Linked DNA regions of Pueribacillus theae. The protein of the gene in region 3 interacts with the protein of the main gene of each other region in a pairwise test. Links are inferred from orthologs where the notes say so. Each region holds a gene or a part of one and is shown on either strand. Other genes may lie near its edges. The genes, in order: sda, DCC39_RS08935 and DCC39_RS04120.

What was found.
Region 1: the proteins of DCC39_RS04120 (region 3) and sda interact in binary tests that used the Bacillus subtilis proteins (3 or more experiments, as listed by UniProt). The link is inferred for Pueribacillus theae from one-to-one orthologs.
Region 2: the proteins of DCC39_RS04120 (region 3) and DCC39_RS08935 interact in binary tests that used the Bacillus subtilis proteins (3 or more experiments, as listed by UniProt). The link is inferred for Pueribacillus theae from one-to-one orthologs.

The regions. Positions count from the first base shown.
Region 1 is NZ_QCZG01000008.1:63,873-70,823, forward strand. Bases 2,823-5,645 are described here. They hold sda (sporulation histidine kinase inhibitor Sda), read left to right. Parts: upstream 2,823-4,058; coding sequence 4,059-4,232; downstream 4,233-5,645. Other genes in these bases: yqeH (ribosome biogenesis GTPase YqeH), read right to left, coding at 2,823-3,155; DCC39_RS05715 (YqeG family HAD IIIA-type phosphatase), read right to left, coding at 3,148-3,672; sigK (RNA polymerase sporulation sigma factor SigK), read right to left, coding at 4,338-5,075; DCC39_RS05730 (sensor histidine kinase), read right to left, coding at 5,210-5,645. Also shown: bis(5'-nucleosyl)-tetraphosphatase (symmetrical) YqeK, read right to left, coding at 1-316; DCC39_RS05695 (nicotinate-nucleotide adenylyltransferase), read right to left, coding at 309-887; ribosome assembly RNA-binding protein YhbY, read right to left, coding at 889-1,179; aroE (shikimate dehydrogenase), read right to left, coding at 1,182-2,012; more of yqeH, read right to left, coding at 2,049-2,822; more of DCC39_RS05730, read right to left, coding at 5,646-6,622; DCC39_RS05735 (response regulator transcription factor), read right to left, coding at 6,619-6,951. UniProt on the Bacillus subtilis protein: Mediates a developmental checkpoint inhibiting initiation of sporulation (by preventing phosphorylation of spo0A) in response to defects in the replication initiation machinery.
Region 2 is NZ_QCZG01000015.1:51,039-58,048, reverse strand. The notes cover bases 2,823-5,704. They hold DCC39_RS08935 (response regulator), read left to right. Parts: upstream 2,823-4,015; coding sequence 4,016-4,393; downstream 4,394-5,704. Other genes in these bases: DCC39_RS08930 (class II fructose-bisphosphate aldolase), read left to right, coding at 4,668-5,531; DCC39_RS08940 (CTP synthase), read left to right, coding at 2,823-3,757. Outside these bases: fused isobutyryl-CoA mutase/GTPase IcmF, read left to right, coding at 1-1,176; rpoE (DNA-directed RNA polymerase subunit delta), read left to right, coding at 1,431-1,937; more of DCC39_RS08940, read left to right, coding at 2,153-2,822; fsa (fructose-6-phosphate aldolase), read left to right, coding at 5,726-6,373; DCC39_RS08920 (UDP-N-acetylglucosamine 1-carboxyvinyltransferase), read left to right, coding at 6,662-7,010. UniProt on the Bacillus subtilis protein: Key element in the phosphorelay regulating sporulation initiation. Phosphorylation of spo0B during sporulation initiation.
Region 3 is NZ_QCZG01000005.1:81,586-88,547, forward strand. The notes cover bases 2,789-5,622. They hold DCC39_RS04120 (PAS domain-containing sensor histidine kinase), read right to left. Parts: upstream 5,012-5,622; coding sequence 3,566-5,011; downstream 2,789-3,565. Other genes in these bases: DCC39_RS04115 (penicillin-binding transpeptidase domain-containing protein), read left to right, coding at 2,789-3,438; pxpB (5-oxoprolinase subunit PxpB), read left to right, coding at 5,166-5,622. Also shown: DCC39_RS04100 (manganese catalase family protein), read right to left, coding at 25-594; DCC39_RS04105 (spore coat protein CotJB), read right to left, coding at 747-1,010; DCC39_RS04110 (spore coat associated protein CotJA), read right to left, coding at 1,030-1,266; more of DCC39_RS04115, read left to right, coding at 1,420-2,788; more of pxpB, read left to right, coding at 5,623-5,894; DCC39_RS04130 (LamB/YcsF family protein), read left to right, coding at 5,896-6,660; DCC39_RS04135 (5-oxoprolinase subunit C family protein), read left to right, coding at 6,661-6,962. UniProt on the Bacillus subtilis protein: Phosphorylates the sporulation-regulatory proteins spo0A and spo0F. It also autophosphorylates in the presence of ATP.

The DNA.
Region 1 (6,951 bases), on a different replicon or contig from region 3:
TCGCATCCAGCACTTCTCCATCATTGATGCCGACTTCTTTTTTTACAAGGTAAGCTCCAACAGGGGCATGCCATAGTTCACTGCTGTAATCAAGTAAATCTTGAGGCATGGCTTCTTTTTTAATAATTTCAGCCATTTCCTCGTTCGGCCGAAATTTTGCATAGTCGTGAAAGATTCCTGCCAATTCCGCTTTTTTTATGTCGGCTCCAAACCGCTCTGCAAGCATCATTGCAGTGTCAGTTACACCAATTGTATGGATATAGCGGCGTTCTGTCAGCTGCCTTTTCACAATTTCCAGCGCATCATTTTTATTCATACAACTTGTTCTCCTCAATATAGTGTCGCACATTTTTAGGTAAATAATAACACGTAGTGTCTTTTTCCCGAAATCGTTTGCGTAAAAACGTTGATGAAACCTCAAATAATGGCACTTCCACAAACTGGATCTGTTCTTTATATGGCGATTCCATCGGGTGCCCTTTTCGATTGACACCGATAAACGTAGTTAATTTTAATAAATGATCGATGTTTTTCCAGTTTGGCAAATCTTGCACCATATCTGCACCGATAATGAAAAAAAATTGCGTTTCTTCGTATTGATGCACAAGTCTTTCCAATGTTTCATATGTATATGACGGTCCTTCACGTTCAATTTCAATCGCACATAATCGAAATCGCGGATGATTTTTAATTGCCATTTTCAGCATGGCTAAACGATGTTTTGATGCCGATATTTTTTCATTTTGTTTATGTGGAGGTATAGATGCAGGCACAAACCAAATTTCATCTAGGTCACATTGTTCAAGCACTTCATTTGCAATAAGCAAATGTCCGTAATGAGGAGGATCGAACGTTCCGCCTAACAGGCCTATTTTTTGAAATGGCATCTTATGGAAGCTCGATCTGTTTGTTTCTTTTTGACTCTTTATATAAAACAATTGTTTTTCCGATCACTTGAACAATGTTTGCCTGTGCGCCCTCTTGAAGCTTATCAGCAACAGTTTGTTTATCTTCATCACAGTTTTGCAAAATACTAACTTTTATTAATTCTCTCGCCTCGAGCGCATCGCCTACTTGCTTTATTAAATTTTCATTTACTCCTCCCTTTCCAACTTGAAAGATGGAATCGAGATGGTGGGCTTTCGCACGCAAAAAACGTTTCTGCTTCCCTGTCAGCATGTTTAACCTCCTAGCTTTTTTAGCACCGTTTCTGTCATCCGTTCTATATTTGGCGCAACCCCTAGCCATTTTTCAAACGATAATGCACCTTGATGAACGAACATTCCAATCCCATTAGCGGTTATTGCCCCTTTTTCTTTCGCTTTTTTTAAAAACATTGTCGAAAGAGGGTTATAAATTAAATCAGATACGATTGTTCCCTTTTTTAGATGGTGGATGTTAATTGGCATGTCAGACAGGTTAGGGGACATGCCAACTGATGTCGTATTCACGATAATTCCGTAAGTTGAAAGTTTTTCTTCCGCTTCTTGCAATGGTATGGCGTTTGATTTGACAAATTGCCGTGCATGCATTGCAAGTTGTTCGGCTTTCTGTAATGTCCTGTTCGCAATATCAATTCTTGAGATGCCATAACGTGCGAGAGCGGTAACAATTGCTCTCGACGCGCCGCCTGCTCCGATGATTAAAACATTTTTATCGTGAAACGGATGGTCAATTAGCTTTTGCAAAGAACGAAGATATCCTTCCCCATCCGTATTCGAGCCTATTAAACGCCCGTTTTCATTTTTAATTGTATTGACGGCTCCAATTAATCTTGCTTCTTCATCGATCTCATCCAACCACTCCATCACAGCAACTTTATGGGGGATCGTGACGTTTAATCCTAGTATGTGAAGTGCACGCATCCCGTCAATCGCTTTTTTTAAGTCATTTGGATGGACATCAAACGCTGTATAATGATGAGGGAAACCAAGCTGTTTAAATTCGCAGTTGTGCATGATAGGAGACATCGAATGGGAAATCGGATGGCCAATAACACCGAAAATCCCCATTTGTTCACCCCTTTTCCGGATTTTTTGAACAACCTTTTATATTAGCGACTTTCTAAGTGAAACGGCGACTCCTTCCGGGACATAGGCTGCAATCTCGGCTAGATTTCCTTCAAATGTTACCCAACCTAAGCCAGAAAAAACAACATCAGTCTTTTCACCTTTCATATGAAATAAATTTTTTCTTAATGAAGGGAAATCTTCCTTCTTTTCGTTTTTCGGCGGAATAAGCAATTTTCCTTTTTGTTTTTCATAAAGTTCGTCAGCTTTTTCAAGCTTTGTTCGATGAATATAAAGATTATTTGAGAAATAGCATACAAATGGGCGGCTTTCTCCTCTTAAAAAATCTAGCCGTGCAAGTCCTCCGAAAAACAATGTTTGCCTTTCATTTAATTGATACACTTTAGGTTTTATTTCTTTGTTCGGTGTAATGATTTTTAATTCAGATTGATTAACGAAATGGGCCATTTGGTGATGATTGATAATCCCTGGCGTATCATAAAGCGATCTGCCATCTTCAAGCGGGATGTCAATTAAGTCGAGCGTCGTTCCTGGAAATCGTGAAGTCGTGATGAAATGTCCGCTTTCCTCTCCAAACGATTGTATGATCCGATTGATGAAGGTCGATTTTCCGACATTTGTACATCCAACGACGTAGACATCTTGGCCTTGTCTATAATGTTCGATTGCTTTTGCCAATTCTTCAATACCGATGCCCTTTTCAGCACTAATAAGGTGAACATCGAGCGGTTTTAAACCAAGTTCATTTGAAGCCATCCTCATCCAATGAATGAGTTTATGGTGCTTGACGGACTTAGGCAGCAGATCAACTTTATTCCCAACAAGCAATACATCATTCGAACCAACAAAGCGTTGTATACCTGAAATCCAACTCCCGTTAAAATCAAAAATGTCGACAATTTTCACGATGAGCGCCTTTTGTTTGCCAATATCATGTAAGATTTTCAAAAAATCGTCATCAGTGAGTGAAACGTCTTGAATTTCATTGTAATGTGTCAGGCGATAACAGCGTTGGCAAATAACCGTTTCTCGGTTTAAAGCTTGGGGAGGGGCATATCCAATTTTACTTTTGTCTGTGGTTTGAATCTTTACGCCGCATCCCATACAGCTTATGTGTTCATTCATTTTTTTCCTCCCAATAAATCATCCCTTTTTTTCGCATTTTTGAAAGAATGATTTGCTCCATTTTCCGATTAAACCTTGTCCAAAAACCGTCTGTGCTCGCAACGGGAACGACCATAATGGTATGCAGCCCCAACCTGTTTCCGCCAAATACGTCTGTGAAGATTTGATCGCCGATCACAACGGTCTGTTCCCTTTTTATCCCCATTTCCTTGATTGCCCGCTTAAACGCTCTTGTCATTGGCTTCCTTGCATTAAAAATAAAGGGAAGCTTTAACGGCTGTGCGAAATGTTCGACACGTTTCTGATTATTATTTGAAATAATCGTTACGAGCAATCCCTTGTCTTCAAGCCTTTTTAGCCATTCGCTTAGCTCAGGAGTTGCATCAGCCCGGTCCCATTCAATAAGCGTGTTGTCAAGATCCGTGACAATCCCTTTGATTCCGCGCTTTATTAGTTTATCTACATCAATCTCATATATGCTTTTCACATATTCATCAGGCAAAAAAAATTTCAACAAATGATTCACACCTTTGCAGTTCCTACAGAAAACCATTATACCAGTATTCCCCAGGAAATTTAAGCTTCATAACTTTCGAGTTTATGAATAAAATCGTTCGACAAATTCCCTCATTTTTTTCTGTGGATAACTTACTCACATTATTATATACCATTCCAATTGCGTTTTTACTTGTTATACACATTTACTCACAGGTTATATACAGCCTAATGTGGATAACAGAACGATTGTTCTTATTTCAATTTCATGATAATCTATTGATAAGAAAAACGCTCACACGTCTTTCTTGGAGTTTAGAGGTTGGATTGGTTTAAATTGGCGAGTGAGCAAATTTATAAATTGCTATCTTTTTTAGAAAAGACTTGAACTTCCGGGGAGGAAATAAAATGTTCAATTCATTAGTGCTTCTATCGGACGAGCTTCTTGTTGAGTCGTATTTCAAGTCAATCGAATTACAATTAAATCATGATTTTATTGCCCTTATTAAAGAAGAGCTTGAAAGACGGAATCTTTTAAAAAAAAATGATTCTCTACTTCTTCTTAAAGAATCAGTCTTATAGTGCGTGTTCAAAAAGGAGCACAAAAAGTGCCTCTGGACTTTTTGAACAACCTCTTATAATAGAAAAGCAAGAGCCGGCAACTATCATTAGCCAGCTCTTGCTTTTCTATTTTGTATATTTTTGATGTTTATAAAACTCATGAAAAAGTTTCATCAGTGCCCTTTTTTCAATCCGTGAAACGTAACTTCTTGAAATGCCTAAGTTTTTTGCAATCTCCCGCTGTGTCAGTTCTTCATTTTGCTCTAGGCCGAACCTTCCGATAATCACTTCCTTTTCTCTTTCGTCTAAAATATGGATATGTTTATAAATCTGCTTCTTTTCCATATTTAGTTGGATCTTCTCAATAATGTCAACATTTTCGGCTTTCAAAACATCCATTAATGAAATTTCATTGCCTTCCCGATCTTGGCCAATCGGATCTTGTAAAGAAACATCTTTTTTTGTCTTCTTGAGCGAACGCAAATACATTAAAATCTCATTTTCTATACATCTTGCCGCATATGTTGCTAATTTTGTCCCCTTTCCAGTAGAGTAGCTCTCAATTGCTTTGATTAAACCGATGGTCCCGATTGAAATGAGATCCTCATTATCCTCTCCTGTATTTTCGAACTTTTTAACAATATGGGCAACAAGGCGTAAGTTATGTTCGATTAGGCGATTTCTTGCCTCTTGGTCACCTTGTTCCAAAAGAACAAGCATTTTCTTCTCTTCTTCTCTTGATAACGGCTGCGGAAAAGCATTGTTTTTCACAAATGAAACGAAAAACATTACTTGCTTAAAAAAATAAGCCAATGCAGCCAATATTGACAAAGCGCCCACCCCCCCATAGAAATTCACATACATTACATTCCTATGAAAAATTAGGCTTGGCTGTGTCTGTACAATTAAGAAAAACGCCATCGCGTTCTTTCTTAGGAAGTCAGAGGTCAGAGGCCGGAATTGCAGGAATCGGCGAAAAAGACCGATTTCTTTTGAATTTAAGAGAGCGATGTCTTGTCTGCTGTTGGAAAAATAACTTCAAATGTTGTACCTTTTCCTAATGTACTTTTCACATGTATTGTTCCATTCTGCATCTCTACAAGCTTTTTAACGATGGAAAGGCCTAATCCTGTTCCGCCAAAATCTCTTGAACGGGACTTTTCCACACGGTGAAATCTTTCAAATATGAATGGAATTTCTTCGTCAGGGATGCCCATCCCAGTATCCGAGATGGTGACCTTTACTTGATTGCTTGAAATTTCATGTAAATCGACTTTAATTTTACCGGATTCCGTATATTGAATGGCATTTTCAAGCAAATTGATAAAAATTTGCTCCATCCTTTGCTGGTCGCCTTGGACAAGTTGTGTATGTTTCGTTAAGTTCTTCTCAATGTTCAACCCTTTTTCCTCGGCCTTTAAGCTAACTTTAACAATGACGCCATCAATAATTTTTCTTACATCAACCAGTTCTTTTTCTAGCGTAAGCTGCTCTTCTTCCGCCTTTGCAAGTTCAAATAAATCGTTAATTAAACGGACCAACCGTTTCGTTTCATCTGAAATAATGGAAAGATACTTCTTTTTTTCCTCTTCTGTTTCGTACAATTCATTTTTAAGCACATTCGCATACCCCTCCAAATACGTAATAGGTGTTCGAAGTTCGTGGGATATAGTGGCAAAAAACTCTTGGCGGTTGCTGCGATACCTTTCCAGTTCGACTGCCAAATCATTAATCGCAGCGGCGAGATGTCCAATCTCATCGTCGGAAGATATATTTACTCTTGTTTGTAAATGGCCTCTTGAAATTTTTCGGGTTGCTTTTTCCATTTCCAATAAAGGTGCTGATAATTTTCTCGAAAGTACAAATATAAAGCCTGATGCGATCATGAAAGCCACAATCCCCGACAGAATAACAAGAAGCTTTACTTGTGTCAGCGATTGGTCAATTGCATCTAACGAAGACATGACAAACATGCCGCCTTCAAACGAGTCCTCATTAAAAATTGGCTTCCCTGACACAAGAAAACGTTCTGTTGAAGGCAAAAAATGATATTCTTTGTCAACAGCCTCTCCTTTTTTTAGAGTGGCCAATTCATTTGCTTTAATTTTTTCCCCTGCTACGATACCAGCTATGCCGGAATCAGCTACAATCATTCCATCTTTATCAACAATATAAACTTCATTATTGGTAAAGCCGGAAAGTGTAACAAACATTTGCAAAATGTCTCGATCCTGGACAGATTTCATTGCATTTGCATAGCGCGAAGAAAGGTCGTTAATTTCTTCTTCTTTGTCGTTATAGTACAACCCCGAGTAAATCGTATGGAGAATAAACCCTGTCGGAATCAATACAATAAGAAAGAGGAGGAGTATACTCCCCCCCCATTTAAGAACAATACGATTTAAGTTCATTCTTCAGTTTCAATCCTTTCAAATTGATATCCGACCCCCCATACCGTTTGGATTGGGTCGTATGAAAGGTTCTTGTTGCGGATTTTTTCCCGAATATTTTTCACATGCGTATCGACGGTTCGATCGTCACGAAAATGTTCAGGGCCCCATATACGTTCAATGAGCATATCCCGTGTATAGACGCGTTTTGGGTGAGTTGCAAGTAAATATAGCAACTCAAATTCTTTTGGCGTAAGCCCGGCCGGCTCGCCGTTTACGAGTACGGTTCTTGATTCAAAATCAATCGTTAGATCTTTAAAAGACAACGAACGATTCGCATTCGCTTTGTC
Region 2 (7,010 bases), on a different replicon or contig from region 3:
GAACAGGAAAATGGGCGCAAACCAACGAAGGAAGAGGAAGAGAAAATCCGCGCATACACGTTGCAGACCGTTCGCGGTACTGTGCAAGCCGACATTTTAAAAGAGGATCAAGGACAAAACACGTGTATTTTCTCAACCGAGTTTGCCCTTCGTATGATGGGAGACATACAACAATATTTTATCGACAACAAAGTAAGAAACTACTACTCTGTGTCGATCTCAGGCTACCATATCGCGGAAGCCGGGGCGAATCCGATATCGCAGCTTGCATTCACGCTTGCGAATGGGTTTACGTATGTCGAATATTATTTAAGCAGAGGCATGCATGTTGATGATTTTGCGCCCAATTTATCCTTCTTCTTCAGCAACGGGCTCGATCCAGAATATACCGTCATCGGCCGCGTCGCCAGAAGAATATGGGCTACTGTTATGCGTGATAAATACGGGGCGAACGAAAGAAGCCAAAAATTAAAATATCATATCCAGACATCGGGAAGATCCCTCCATGCACAGGAAATGGCATTTAACGACATTCGAACAACGCTCCAAGCATTGATCGCCATTTACGATAACTGCAACTCCTTGCATACGAATGCTTATGATGAGGCGGTGACAACACCGACAGAAGAATCTGTTAGAAGGGCAATGGCCATTCAAATGATTATTACGAAAGAGCTTGGCCTCGCGAAAAATGAAAACTCATTGCAAGGTTCCTTCATTATAGAAGAGTTGACAGACTTGGTTGAGGAAGCGGTTCTCATGGAATTTGAACGCCTAAATGAAAGAGGCGGAGTCCTCGGCGCAATGGAAACACAATACCAACGGAGCAAAATTCAGGAAGAGTCCATGTACTATGAAACATTGAAGCATAGCGGAGAGCTTCCAATCATCGGAGTTAACACATATGAAAATCCGAATCCCCCTTCTGATGAAGAGTTTGATATTCCGCTAGCGCGTGCAACAAAGGAAGAGAAAGAAACGCAAATTCATAACTTAAAGGAATTTCATAAAAAGAACGAAACAGAGGTAGAAGAAGCCTTGAAACGCTTGCAGGAAACAGCCATAAGCGGCGGAAACATTTTCGAAGAGCTAATGGAAACGGTTAAAACAGCAAGCCTTGGGCAAATTACACATGCGCTTTACAAAGTTGGCGGAAAATATCGCCGCAATATGTGATTCCAGAAGTCAGAGGCCGGAAGCCGGATTTGAAGAAATCGATGAAAGAATCGATTTCGACTCTTCAAGTCCAGAAGTCAGAGGCCGGAAGCCAGATTAAGGTGAAATCGGTGGAGGCACCGATTTCTTTTCCGATGGGAAAACCCACAGCAGATTTTTTTCACAAATTCAATTGTTTATCTATAGCATATTTAGGCACAAATTGTTTATAATGGATGGTATGATTTTAGATGTTGATGAAAGGGTGTGCCTTTATGTCGCTATTAGACAATCTTACAAAAGAAGAACTGCAAGAAACGCCAATGATTGATATTATGTACCATTACCTGAGCGAGGAACGACAAACGGTAGACTTTTATACATTGATGAATAAAATTGCAAAATATAAAAATTGGTCAGAAACCGAAATGAGAGATAAGCTTGTCCAGGCTTACACGGATATGAACATTGACGGACGTTTCGTGTCACTGGGAGACAATCAATGGGGCCTAAAAAGCTGGTACCCTTTTGAGCAAACAGAAGAAGAGCTTGGCACAACGATTAAACCGAAGAAAAAGAAAAAAGTTGTTGATGACGATTTCGATGATTACGACGATCTTGACGAAGAGCTTCTTGAAGATGAAGAGCTCGATGACTTTAAAGAAGATGAAGAGGAAGACATTGAACTCCTAGATGAAGTGGAGGAGGAGAAATTAGTAGATGATGACTTTCTTGATGAAGAAGAGGAAGAATTCGAATTTGAAGAAGAGGAAGAAGAATAATCGGGCGACCCCGCTTGACAGATGATCGCGTAATCGTTACAATCATTTTTGGGCTTTACGAATAATCGTTCATTTTTCATTTACATTTTAACAAAAGCGGCCCCTATATACTTGGGTGCCGCTTTTGTTTTTTTTGTTTTTTAAAATGCCTTTTAATTATCGTCTTAATTTTAAAAGTTGGGGAAAACATAAAGGAATAGAGGGGGGCCATTCTCATGAATACGAAATACATCTTTGTCACAGGCGGTGTCGTTTCCTCTCTTGGAAAAGGCATTACAGCAGCTTCTCTTGGCCGGCTGTTAAAAAACCGTGGATTAAAAGTGACGATCCAGAAGTTTGATCCTTATATTAACGTTGATCCTGGCACAATGAGTCCTTATCAACACGGAGAAGTATTTGTTACCGAAGACGGGGCGGAAACGGATTTGGATCTTGGCCATTATGAACGTTTTATCGATATTAATTTAACGAAATACAATAATATAACGACAGGTAAAGTATATTCAAGCGTCATTAAAAAAGAACGGCGCGGCGATTATTTAGGTGCAACGGTTCAAGTCATCCCCCATATTACAAATGAAATTAAAGAACAGGTCTTTCGGGCAGGGCGCGCGTCACAATCAGACGTTGTCATTACAGAAATTGGCGGAACGGTCGGCGATATTGAAAGCTTGCCCTTTCTTGAAGCGATTCGCCAAATTAAAAGTGATGTTGGGGCACAAAACGTCCTGTATATCCACTGTACGCTCATTCCTTACTTGAGGGCTGCAGGGGAAATGAAAACAAAACCAACTCAGCATAGTGTAAAAGAACTCAGAAGTCTCGGCATTCAGCCAAATGTCATTGTCGTAAGGACGGAAATGCCAGTTCCTCAAGACATGAAAGACAAGCTTGCATTGTTTTGTGACATTGATCCGAAAGCTGTGATTGAAGCGAGAGACGCTGAAACACTTTATGAAGTGCCGCTCGATTTTCAAAAGCAAAACCTTGATCAAATCGTTTGTGATCATTTGAACTTAGACTGCCGAGAAGCAGATATGCGTGAATGGCAAGAACTTGTCAAAAAAGTAACAAACTTAACGAAGACAACGAGAATCGCACTTGTAGGAAAATACGTCTCACTCCAGGATGCTTATCTTTCTGTTGTTGAAGCATTAAAGCACGCTGGCTATCGGTATGATGCCGATATTGAGATTGATTGGATTGATTCCGAAAGCTTGACGAAAGAAAATGTACACGAACGTTTAAATGAGGCTGATGGCATTCTTGTCCCGGGAGGCTTTGGAGACAGAGGCATTGAAGGCAAGATTGAAGCCATCCGCTATGCAAGGCAAAACAATGTGCCTTTCTTAGGGATTTGCTTAGGCATGCAACTTGCTTCTGTAGAATTTGCACGCAATGTCGTTGGACTAGAAGGGGCGAATTCAGCCGAAATTGATGAAAAAACAATTCACCCGATTATTGCTTTGCTCCCTGATCAGGAAAATGTAGAGGATTTAGGCGGCACGCTCCGACTAGGCCTTTATCCATGCAGGCTGAAGGAAGGAACGAAAGCATATAGGGCGTATGGAGGCAGCGAGGTATTTGAACGCCATCGCCATCGATACGAATTTAATAATTTCTACAGAAAGCAAATGGAAGAAGCCGGGTTTGTATTTTCCGGCACAAGCCCTGATGGGCGCCTAGTCGAAATTATAGAGCTTAATGATCACCCATGGTTTGTCGCTTCACAATTTCATTCGGAGTTCAAATCGCGCCCGACGAGGCCGCACCCTCTTTTTGAAGGTTTTATCCATGCGTCACTATTTAAAGAACCGTGAAGGTAAGCCTACTTTCACTGTTCTTTTTTTATCGTACTTAGGCGGGAAGACGCTATTTTCGTAAGAAATTAAGGTGGAAGGGTTCAAGGTTTTGAAAGTATTGCCAAATATTAGAAGGAATTCATTAAGATAAATCGAATGTATACTTTAAAATCGTTCAACTGCATAAATGACAGAGAGGCTAGTTACAAAAATTATTTTATTCCATTGTTCATTTGTTCATTTCATTACTTAAATATACAGTTAGCGGGGTGGAAGATGGACAACAAGAGAATTTTAGTAGTTGACGATCAATTCGGGATCCGTATCTTGCTGAATGAAATTTTCAGTAAAGAAGGATATGAAACGTTTTCAGCAGCAAGCGGGCAGGAAGCATTGGAAATCGTTGCAAAAAAAGAGCCTCATTTAGTTCTGTTAGATATGAAAATACCAGGAATGGACGGGCTTGAAATTTTAACACGTATTAAGGAAATGAATGAACAAGCGAAAGTGATTATTATGACAGCATACGGCGAATTGAACATGATCAATGAAGCAATGGCAAATGGGGCGGTTGCTTACTTTTCGAAGCCGTTTGACATTGAAGAGGTTAGGGTAACTGTCCATAAAGAAATGCACCAAAACGGTCAAGCTTGAAAATTGGAAAGCGAGAAGGATAGGACAGCCATTTTTATATTCTAAATTTACATTGGCAATTCGCCAAGAAAACCAATCCCGCTTCTCACTTCTAACTTCTAGAACGAAAGTCGCGTCAGCGTTTTTTCTTACAACTTGTTAAATGGATGTTATTCGATTCTTTTGAACTTATGCTATAATGGTTACGGTAAGAAGGAATAATAAATTGTTTAAATGTCTCTCAAGACGAAACTGCATGAATCAATACATACTTTTGATTAGGAGGGATCACGCCTTGCCCTTAGTTTCGATGAAAGAAATGTTAGAGAAAGCAAAAGCAGAAGGCTATGCCGTCGGCCAGTTTAATTTAAATAATCTTGAGTTTACGCAAGCCATTTTACAGGCAGCTGAAGAAGAGAAGTCACCGCTTATTTGTGGTGTTTCAGAAGGAGCCGGACGTTACATGGGCGGCTTTAAAACAGTTGTTAAGATGGTTGAAGCCTTGATGGAAGAATATAACGTGACGGTCCCAGTTGCCATTCATCTCGACCATGGTTCAAGCTTTGAAAAATGTGTTGAAGCGATTCACGCAGGGTTTACTTCTGTCATGATTGATGGCTCGCATTTGCCGCTTGAAGAAAATATCGCTTTAACGAAACGAGTCGTTGACGTCGCACACGCAGTTGGTGTGTCTGTCGAAGCTGAGCTTGGACGAATTGGCGGCCAAGAAGATGATCTCGTTGTAGAAAATGCTGAAGCAATGTATGCTATACCTTCAGAATGTGATCAACTCGTGAAAGAGACGGGAGTAGACTGTTTTGCGCCTGCCCTTGGCTCGGTTCACGGACCATATAAAGGCGAACCGAATCTCGGTTTTGATCGCATGGAAGAAGTAATGAACTTAACAGGTGTTCCGCTCGTCCTCCACGGAGGAACTGGAATTCCTACAAAAGATATTAAACGCGCCATCTCGCTTGGCACTGCAAAAATTAACGTCAACACTGAAAACCAAATTTCCGCATCAAAAGCAGTTCGTCAAGTGCTTGCTGAAAAACCGGATCTTTATGATCCAAGGAAATATTTAGGACCTGCCCGTGAAGCCATTAAAGAAACAGTCAAAAGCAAAATGCGGGAATTCGGTTCATCAAATAAAGCGTAAGAACCGCCAGACTGGCGGTTCTATTCAAAAAATAAGAAAGTATAAATTAGCTCTTTCGCAAATTTAAACCAATCCGGCCTCTGGCCTCCGAATAAGGACGCGTCAGCGACTTTGTTCAAAATAGTACACGATATACGGAGCGGGACTTAATTAGTGGCAAAATTTTATACCGATCGTGAGGTGCATCCTTAACCATGGAATTTTTCATTGATTCGGCTAATATTGACGAAATTAAACAAGCGAGTGAGCTCGGGATACTTGCCGGCGTAACGACAAACCCTTCGCTTGTTGCGAAAGAGAAAGTTGATTTTCATGAAAGATTAAGAGAAATCACAAGTATTGTGAAAAGCTCGGTAAGTGCGGAAGTTATTTCAACGAATGCGGAAGGAATGGTTGAAGAAGGAAAAATTCTTGCTGGCATTGCCCCGAACATTACCGTAAAACTACCGATCACCCAAGATGGTTTGAAAGCTGTAAAAGCACTTAGCGATCTTAATATTAAAACAAATGTCACGTTAATTTTTTCTGTTAACCAAGCTCTGCTTGCTGCTAGAGCAGGTGCCACGTATGTTTCCCCATTTTTAGGGCGTTTAGATGATATAGGGCAGGAAGGCATACCGCTTATTCGTGACATAGCTAACGTATTCAACATACATGGCATACGGACGAAAATTATCGCGGCTTCCATTCGCCATCCGATTCATGTCACGCAGGCAGCCCTCAGCGGTGCGCATATTGCCACAATCCCTTATAAAGTCATTAGCCAATTGTTGACACATCCATTGACTGATCAAGGTCTTGAAAAGTTTTTATCAGACTGGGAAAATGCCCAAACCGATTAATTTTTTTGATTTGGATTTTCTTGGTATTTCATACATGATTTATGATTAATCGGAAACAATAGGAACAATGAAATGAGTACTTGAAAATTTAGCGAATGAGTTTGTTTAGCGGCTCTTTTCGCGGTTTCAGCCCGGCTTAAGATGTTGGCTTCCTAAGAAAGTATAAATGGGTATTCAACAATTGAAGCCAATCGCATCTCTCGCCTTCAAGAAAGGCGCGTTAGCGTTTTTTCTTAATGAAATAGGCCTTTGTGCATTCTTAGAATGACGAGTAGAAAGGAGAGCATTATGGAAAAGCTTATGATCGAGGGGGGTTATCCTCTGCAAGGTAAAGTGGAGATAAGCGGAGCGAAAAACAGCGCAGTAGCCCTTATACCTGCAGCCATTCTTGCGGATTCAACAGTAACAATCGATCATTTGCCTAATATATCTGACGTAAAGATTTTAAGTGAACTGCTTAAGGAAATTGGAGGAGACGTTTCACTTGAAGGCAATAAGCTAATTGTGAATCCTGCAAATATGATCCCTATGCCGCTTCCTAACGGCAATGTAAAAAAACTTAGAGCTTCATACTACTTAATGGGGGCTATGCTCGGCCGTTTCAAAAAAGCGGCTATTGGCTTGCCTGGTGGCTGCA
Region 3 (6,962 bases):
AAATGTCAGCGAATTCGTTAGACATTAAAAGAATTTCTTTTTTCCTTGTTCTTCTTTTAAAATTTCAACAGCTTCGCGAAAACGTTGGGAATGGACGATTTCGCGCTCACGCAGAAAAGCTAAACCGTCATTAAGATCCGGATCATCTGACATGTCAATAAGCCATTGGTAGGTTGCACGGGCTTTTTCTTCTGCGGCAATATCTTCATATAAATCTGTGATTGGGTCACCTTTTGCTTGAATATATGCCGCTGTCCACGGTACTCCAGCAGCGTTATGGTAGAATAGGTCTTTGCCATGGTCGGCGAAATGGTCACCAAGACCTGCTTCTTTCAATTGTTCGGGTGTTGCATCTTTCGTTAATTTATAAACCATTGTGGCAATCATCTCAAGGTGGGCAAATTCCTCTGTACCAATATCTGTCAAAAGCCCAATAACTTTATCAGGAAGCGTGTAGCGCTGGTTTAAATAGCGAAGGGCAGCGGCAAGTTCTCCATCAGCACCACCGTACTGTTCAATTAGAAACTTGGCAAGCATTGGATTGCATTGGCTTACCTTTACCGGATATTGTAATTTTTTTTCGTATATCCACATTAAAAATCATACCTCCACAATGAATAAATAGTTCGCTTCCGCACCTTTAGGCGAAATGCAGGTGAAATACTTTCAATCAGTGGGGTAGGGTCAAGCCCCTACCTAATTTTTTCGTCGTTCATTTTGCTAAAATAAATTCTTTAATGTTTTCCTTAAATTTGCCACGGCCATGGGCCTTCTGACCAGCCCCATGGATACCCTGAATAGCTGTTTCCAAATTGCTGTAAGGGGCCATACATTGACTCAACGATCTTTTTTAATCGTTTGCGTTCTTTCGCGTACTCATTGAATTGCTGAATCGCTTCTTGGTCATGTGGATGCGTATCCAAATAATGTGTCAATTCGACAAGAACGAAATCAACTGCCTGCAATTCTTCCATACACGCGTAAAATTCAGGCGGAAGTTTTTTGGACATCGGTTATTTTTCCTCCCTATTAACTTATTTGGGGTTCTCCACACGGCATTTTATTGTGAGGCTCTCCGTACGGGCTAAAAAGCAATGGCCACAATGTTCCGTGAAACAAAGCTTCTTTTGGGCTAAACTGGGGAAGCCCAGGCGGCTGAAAACCAACATAAAGCTGAGGCGGTGTCTGATATGTTTTCACTTTTATGGGACGGCAAGGGTCGAAAGGGCTTATATATGGCCGATAGATCTTTCTCTGAGTAAACAAACGGGGTACCTCCTTTAATGAACTACATACGGTAATAGCCTATTCATAAGGCCGAGATCTTGCTACAACTATGAACGAATGAGTTTATTTTGAAAGCAACGTGCGTTTTTTGATACACTTATGAGGAAAAGTAAAATTTACGGGGGAAAACAAATGAAGATAAAAGTACCACTATTTTTATTTTTTATACTTATATTCTCTCTTATTGGGTGCAATAAGGAAGAAACGCCAGAAGAGAGAACAACTCAATTTTTAAACAGCTGGGAGAAACAACAATTTGATAAAATGTATGATCAACTTTCTGCAGATAGTAAAAAAAATATAACGAAAGACGAGTTTGTTGAGCGTTACGAGACAATTTATGAAGGAATACAGGCTGACAAGCTTAAACTGGAAGCGAAGTTTCCTGAAGATGGGGTGAAAGAAAACAAAGAGGGCGGCACAGAGGTGGAATTTTCATTACATATGCAAACCATTGCCGACGAAGTAAACTTTACCGAAAACCTGTCCCTCGTGAAAGAAAAGACTGAGGATGGAAATAAATGGGCCGTCCATTGGGATCCTTCACTTATCTTTCCTTCGATGGAAGAAGGAGATAAGGTCCGCATTGAAACACACCGGGCTGAAAGGGGAGAAATTGTTGATCGAAGCGGAAAGGGTCTGGCGGTAAATGGAAAAGTATTGAATATCGGAATTGTCCCCGAGCGTTTGCCGGAGGATGCTAAAACATCCTATGAACAATTAGCTGATTTGATTGGCTCCACTGTGGAAGATATAGAAAAGAAACTGAACGCCACGTGGGTAAAGCCAGATACGTTCGTACCGATTACGAAAATCGCGAAAGATGATAAAAGATTAAATCAATTAATGGAGATAAAAGGCGTAACGTACCAAGAAGTGAGCGCCCGCGTTTATCCTTTTAAACAAATTGCCGCCCATTTGACCGGCTATGTACAAGAAATTAATAAAGAAGAGCTTGATGAACGAAAATCAAAAGGCTATCAAACAGGAGACTTAATAGGAAAAAGCGGATTGGAGCAAGTTTTTGAAGATAAGCTCCGGGGGCAAAACGGAGGGCGCATTTATATCGTCGATAAAGATGGCACAGAAAAAGATGAAATTGCCAATAAAAACGCGATCGATGGAGAAACCATTGCTTTAACAATCGATATCAATATTCAAAAACAAGTCTTCAAGCAGCTCGAAGGCGAAGCAGGTACATCTGCAGCGATTAACCCGATGACTGGCGAAGTTCTTGTACTTGCGAGCAGCCCATCATATGATCCGAATCAATTTGTTCTTGGGATGACAAGCGAAGAATGGAAAGCGCTAAATGAGGATCCGAAAAAACCGTTGTTGAATCGTTTCGCAAGTACATATCCTCCTGGCTCTGTATTTAAGCCGATTACTGGTGCGATTGCTTTAGAGACGTCTGCCATATCTGAAGAAACGGCAGTAAATGTGAATGGGCTAAAGTGGCAAGCAGACAATTCGTGGGGAGATTATTATATTACCCGTGTCAGCGATCCGGGAAAACCAATTGACCTAAAGAATGCATTTATTTATTCAGATAATATTTATTTTGCTCAGGCAGCATTAAAAATCGGTGGACAAAAATTTCTAGAACGTTCAAAAGACTTTGGGATTGGCGAAAAACTTCCAATTGAATACCCAATCGAAACATCGCAACTGGTGGAAAATTCATTTGACAGCCAGATTCAGCTTGCTGATTCAGGTTATGGACAAGGGAAAGTGGAAATGAGCATTCTCCACACGGCTATTTCTTTTACACCATTTATAAATGAAGGCAATCTATTAAAACCAACGCTGTTAAAAAATGGCCCAGATTCGAATGAGCACGTGTGGAAGGCAAACGCGATTAAGGACGAAACAGCTTCAATTATTAATCAATCGCTAATCGAAGTCGTCGAGCATCCCGATGGAACAGGCAAAGGTGTTAAAATCAAAGGGAAACAAATGGCAGGGAAAACTGGGACGGCAGAACTTAAAAAGAGCCGTGATGAAAAAGGCCAGGAGAATGGTTTGTTTGTAGCGTACGACAACGAAAATCCAACACTCCTCGTTGCCATGCAAATTGAAAATGTTGAAGACCGTGGCGGCAGCAAAGCCGTCGTTCCAAAAGTAAAGCAAATATTTTTGGAAACCAAATAGCAATAGAGGCAATTTGATTTTATAAGTCACAACATCGGGAAATCAGGTAGGGCTTCTCGACCTTGCCTGATTGAACGTGCGCTGCACTGGGAGGTGGAGGCGAAAACCGCAAAGAAAACATATGTGTTCAATTTGAATGTTGACTTTTTGGCAAAATGATTTTTACAACAGTCCCTTTATTTACTTTACTCGTAATTTTTATTGTGCCGTTATGGTTTTTCACAATTCGTTTACAAATCATTAATCCGAGTCCTGTGCCCTTTTCTTTTGTACTGTAAAAGGGCTCTCCAAGTTTTGGCAAACGATCGTTTGGAATGCCAATGCCATTATCGGTGATCTTTATTAAAACCTTGTTTCCGTTTATCCATTTCGTTTCAATTAAAATTTTTCCGTCTTTAAATGACGCTTCGATTGCGTTCTTTATAATATTAATAAGCACCTGCTTCAATTTATCTGGTTCACAGTCAACTGTCATGTTTTCTTCACTGAATATCGTGGCAATCTCGATGTTTTTCATAATGGCTTGTGTGTTTAAAAGTGATACGATGTCATCGATTAATTTGTTAAGATTGCTGCGTTCGAAATGTTTAATTTCAGGTTTGGCCAAAATCAATAAGTCACTTACAATCTTTTCGATCCGATTAAGTTCAGATAACATGACGTCAACGTATTGGTTGTTGTTTTCTTCACCAATGAGTTGGGTAAAGCCTTTAATCGCTGTAAGCGGGTTTCGGATTTCATGGGCAATCCCAGCAGCCAGATGGCCGACAACAGAAAGCTTTTCTGTCTGCTGAAGTTTTTCCTCCGTCAGTTTTTGCTCGGTGATGTCGTGAATAATTACTTGCATCGTCTTTCTGCCTTTATAGACAGTGGGAATCAGCTTCATGTTGATATATTTTTTTTCTTGATCATTGCGAATGATGGTTGTTTCCATCGATCGAATAAGGTTCGTATGGTTGTGCGGCGATTCGATACGTTCTCTAATTTTGGAATGGTCTTTTGGAATGATAAAGTCATAGATTGTTTTCCCAATGATTTCATAGGTGCTTGTGGCTCCGAACAATTTTTTTCCCGTTTCATTAATAAATGTAAAGGCGCCTTCTTCTTTCGTAATAATTCCAATCGTATCATGGGAATGTTCAACAAGCTGTTGGTATTTCTCGATGTTTTCTTTTAATTCCTGTTCGGCAAGTTTCCGGGTCGTTATGTCACGGGAAATGCATAATATGAGCTCTTCCTCGTTTTCGGCCGTTTGATTTATCGGCTGGATTGTTGTTTCAAGCCATATATAGTCTCCTTCTCTTCTTCGAATCCTGCATGCGACATTTTTATGAAATTCCTTTAACACGCCTTGTGTGCCGATGTATTCTCTATCAAAAGGGTGAAGCAATTCGAACAGCGTTCTTCCAATGAGCTCCTCCGGCTCATATTTAAGAAGTTGAAGTGAGGCAGAAGAAGCATAAACAAATGTTCCATCCAGTTGATGCAACGAAATTAAATCAGATGAATGTTCGAGGATACGTTCGGCTAGCAGGTTTTCGACCGAGAAAGTAGGTTTATTGAATTGATCCATGCTGAGTATGTCCCCTTTTGCGATTAGTACTACACTAATAATACCATTTTTAGTCCGAAAAAGATGAATTTAATCAGTTTTTCATTAAGACTTAATATAAAAGGAAACTTCCATTATTTCACTGTTTTTCGTTAAAGAACGAAGGAGGGATATTATGGGACCTACGATCACACCGATAGGGGATTGTGGAATACGGATTCACTTCGGAGATGAAGTATCGGTTAAAACGAACCAGAAAATCATTGCGTATAAGTCGCTATTAGAAAAAAAAGATTGCGAAGGAATTACCGACATCGTTCCGGGTTATACGACCCTCTCTCTTTTCTATGATCCGTCGCGTTACACATACAAACAAATGTTTCACATAATCGAAGAGATTCATGATAAAGTAAAGATAGCGCCTGAGAAAAAAGCGGTTATCTACCATATTCCAACGTGTTACGGTGAACCGTACGGCGTTGATCTTCATGTTGTTGCAAAATGTAACGGCATCTCTCCTGAAGAAGTCATCGCAATTCATTCAGGCAAAAACTATTACATTTATATGTTAGGATTTTTACCTGGATTTCCGTATTTAGGCGGACTTGAGAAGAGAATCGCGACGCCAAGGCTTGACACGCCAAGATTGAAAGTGCCTGCTGGCTCAGTAGGCATTGCAGGGGAGCAGACGGGCATTTATCCACTCGACTCTCCCGGCGGTTGGCGAATAATCGGCAGAACGCCTGTTAAATTATTTGAGCCTGAAAGAGAGCCGTCGATTTTATTTGAAGCGGGAAATTACATCCGCTTTGAGCCGATTGAAGCAGATGAATTTCATGTGATCATCGAAAAGGTAGAAAACGCAGCATATCGTATAAAAACAACTGAATATGTGGGAGGTTAGCATGGAAAGTATTGACTTAAATTGTGATGCTGGAGAAAGCTTCGGAAGGTATTCCCTTGGCAATGATAAGGAGTTATTTAAACTCGTTACATCAGTGAATGTTGCTTGCGGTTATCATGCTGGCGATCATAATATTATGGCCAAAACTGTTAAACTTGCAGAGGAAAATAATGTTTCTATTGGCGCTCATCCGGGCTATCAAGATATAAACGGATTTGGCCGCAGAGACATGTCTCTCTCACTTGATGAAATCTATAATCTGATGATCTATCAATTAGGCGCATTAAAAACAATGGCAGAAGTCCAAGGGGTAAAGTTAAACCATGTGAAGCCGCACGGTGCATTATATAATCTCGCGGCAAAAAATCGTGATGTCGCGTTTACGGTAGCAAAAGCGGTGAAAGCCGTTGATGATAAATTAACGCTTTACGGCTTGTCTGGGAGTGAGCTTTGTTCCGCCGGCGAAGAAACCGGCCTTAAAGTGGCCCACGAAGTATTTGCTGACCGGACGTATCAATCTGATGGGACACTCACGCCGAGGTCTGAACCGAATGCACTCATTCATCGTACAAATGAAGCGGCGGATCAAATTCTTCACATTGTTAAGCACGGAAAAGTAAGAACTGTAAATGGCGATGAAATTCCTTTGAAGGCAGATACTGTTTGTATCCATGGAGACGGAGAACACGCCATACCATTTGCAAAAACATTAATTCAGCGCTTGGAAAAAGAACAAATTTTTATTAAGAAAATTGAGGCTAAATAAATGGGTATACCGATTTTTTCTGTAATAAAGCCCGGTTTGTTTACAACGTTCCAAGATGAGGGAAGAAAAAGCTATCAAGCGCTTGGCATCCCTGTGTCGGGGGCCATGGATTCGTTTGCCCACAAAGCGGCGAATATTCTTGTCGGCAATCGGAGGAATGCCGCTGTTTTAGAAGTGACGATATCAGGCCCCGAGCTTCAAGTTGAAAACGATGCTGTCATTTCGATTTGCGGCGCCAACCTATCCCCCAAGATTAATGGATTAAAGGCGCCGCTATGGACAAGCTTCCCAGTAAAGCGAGG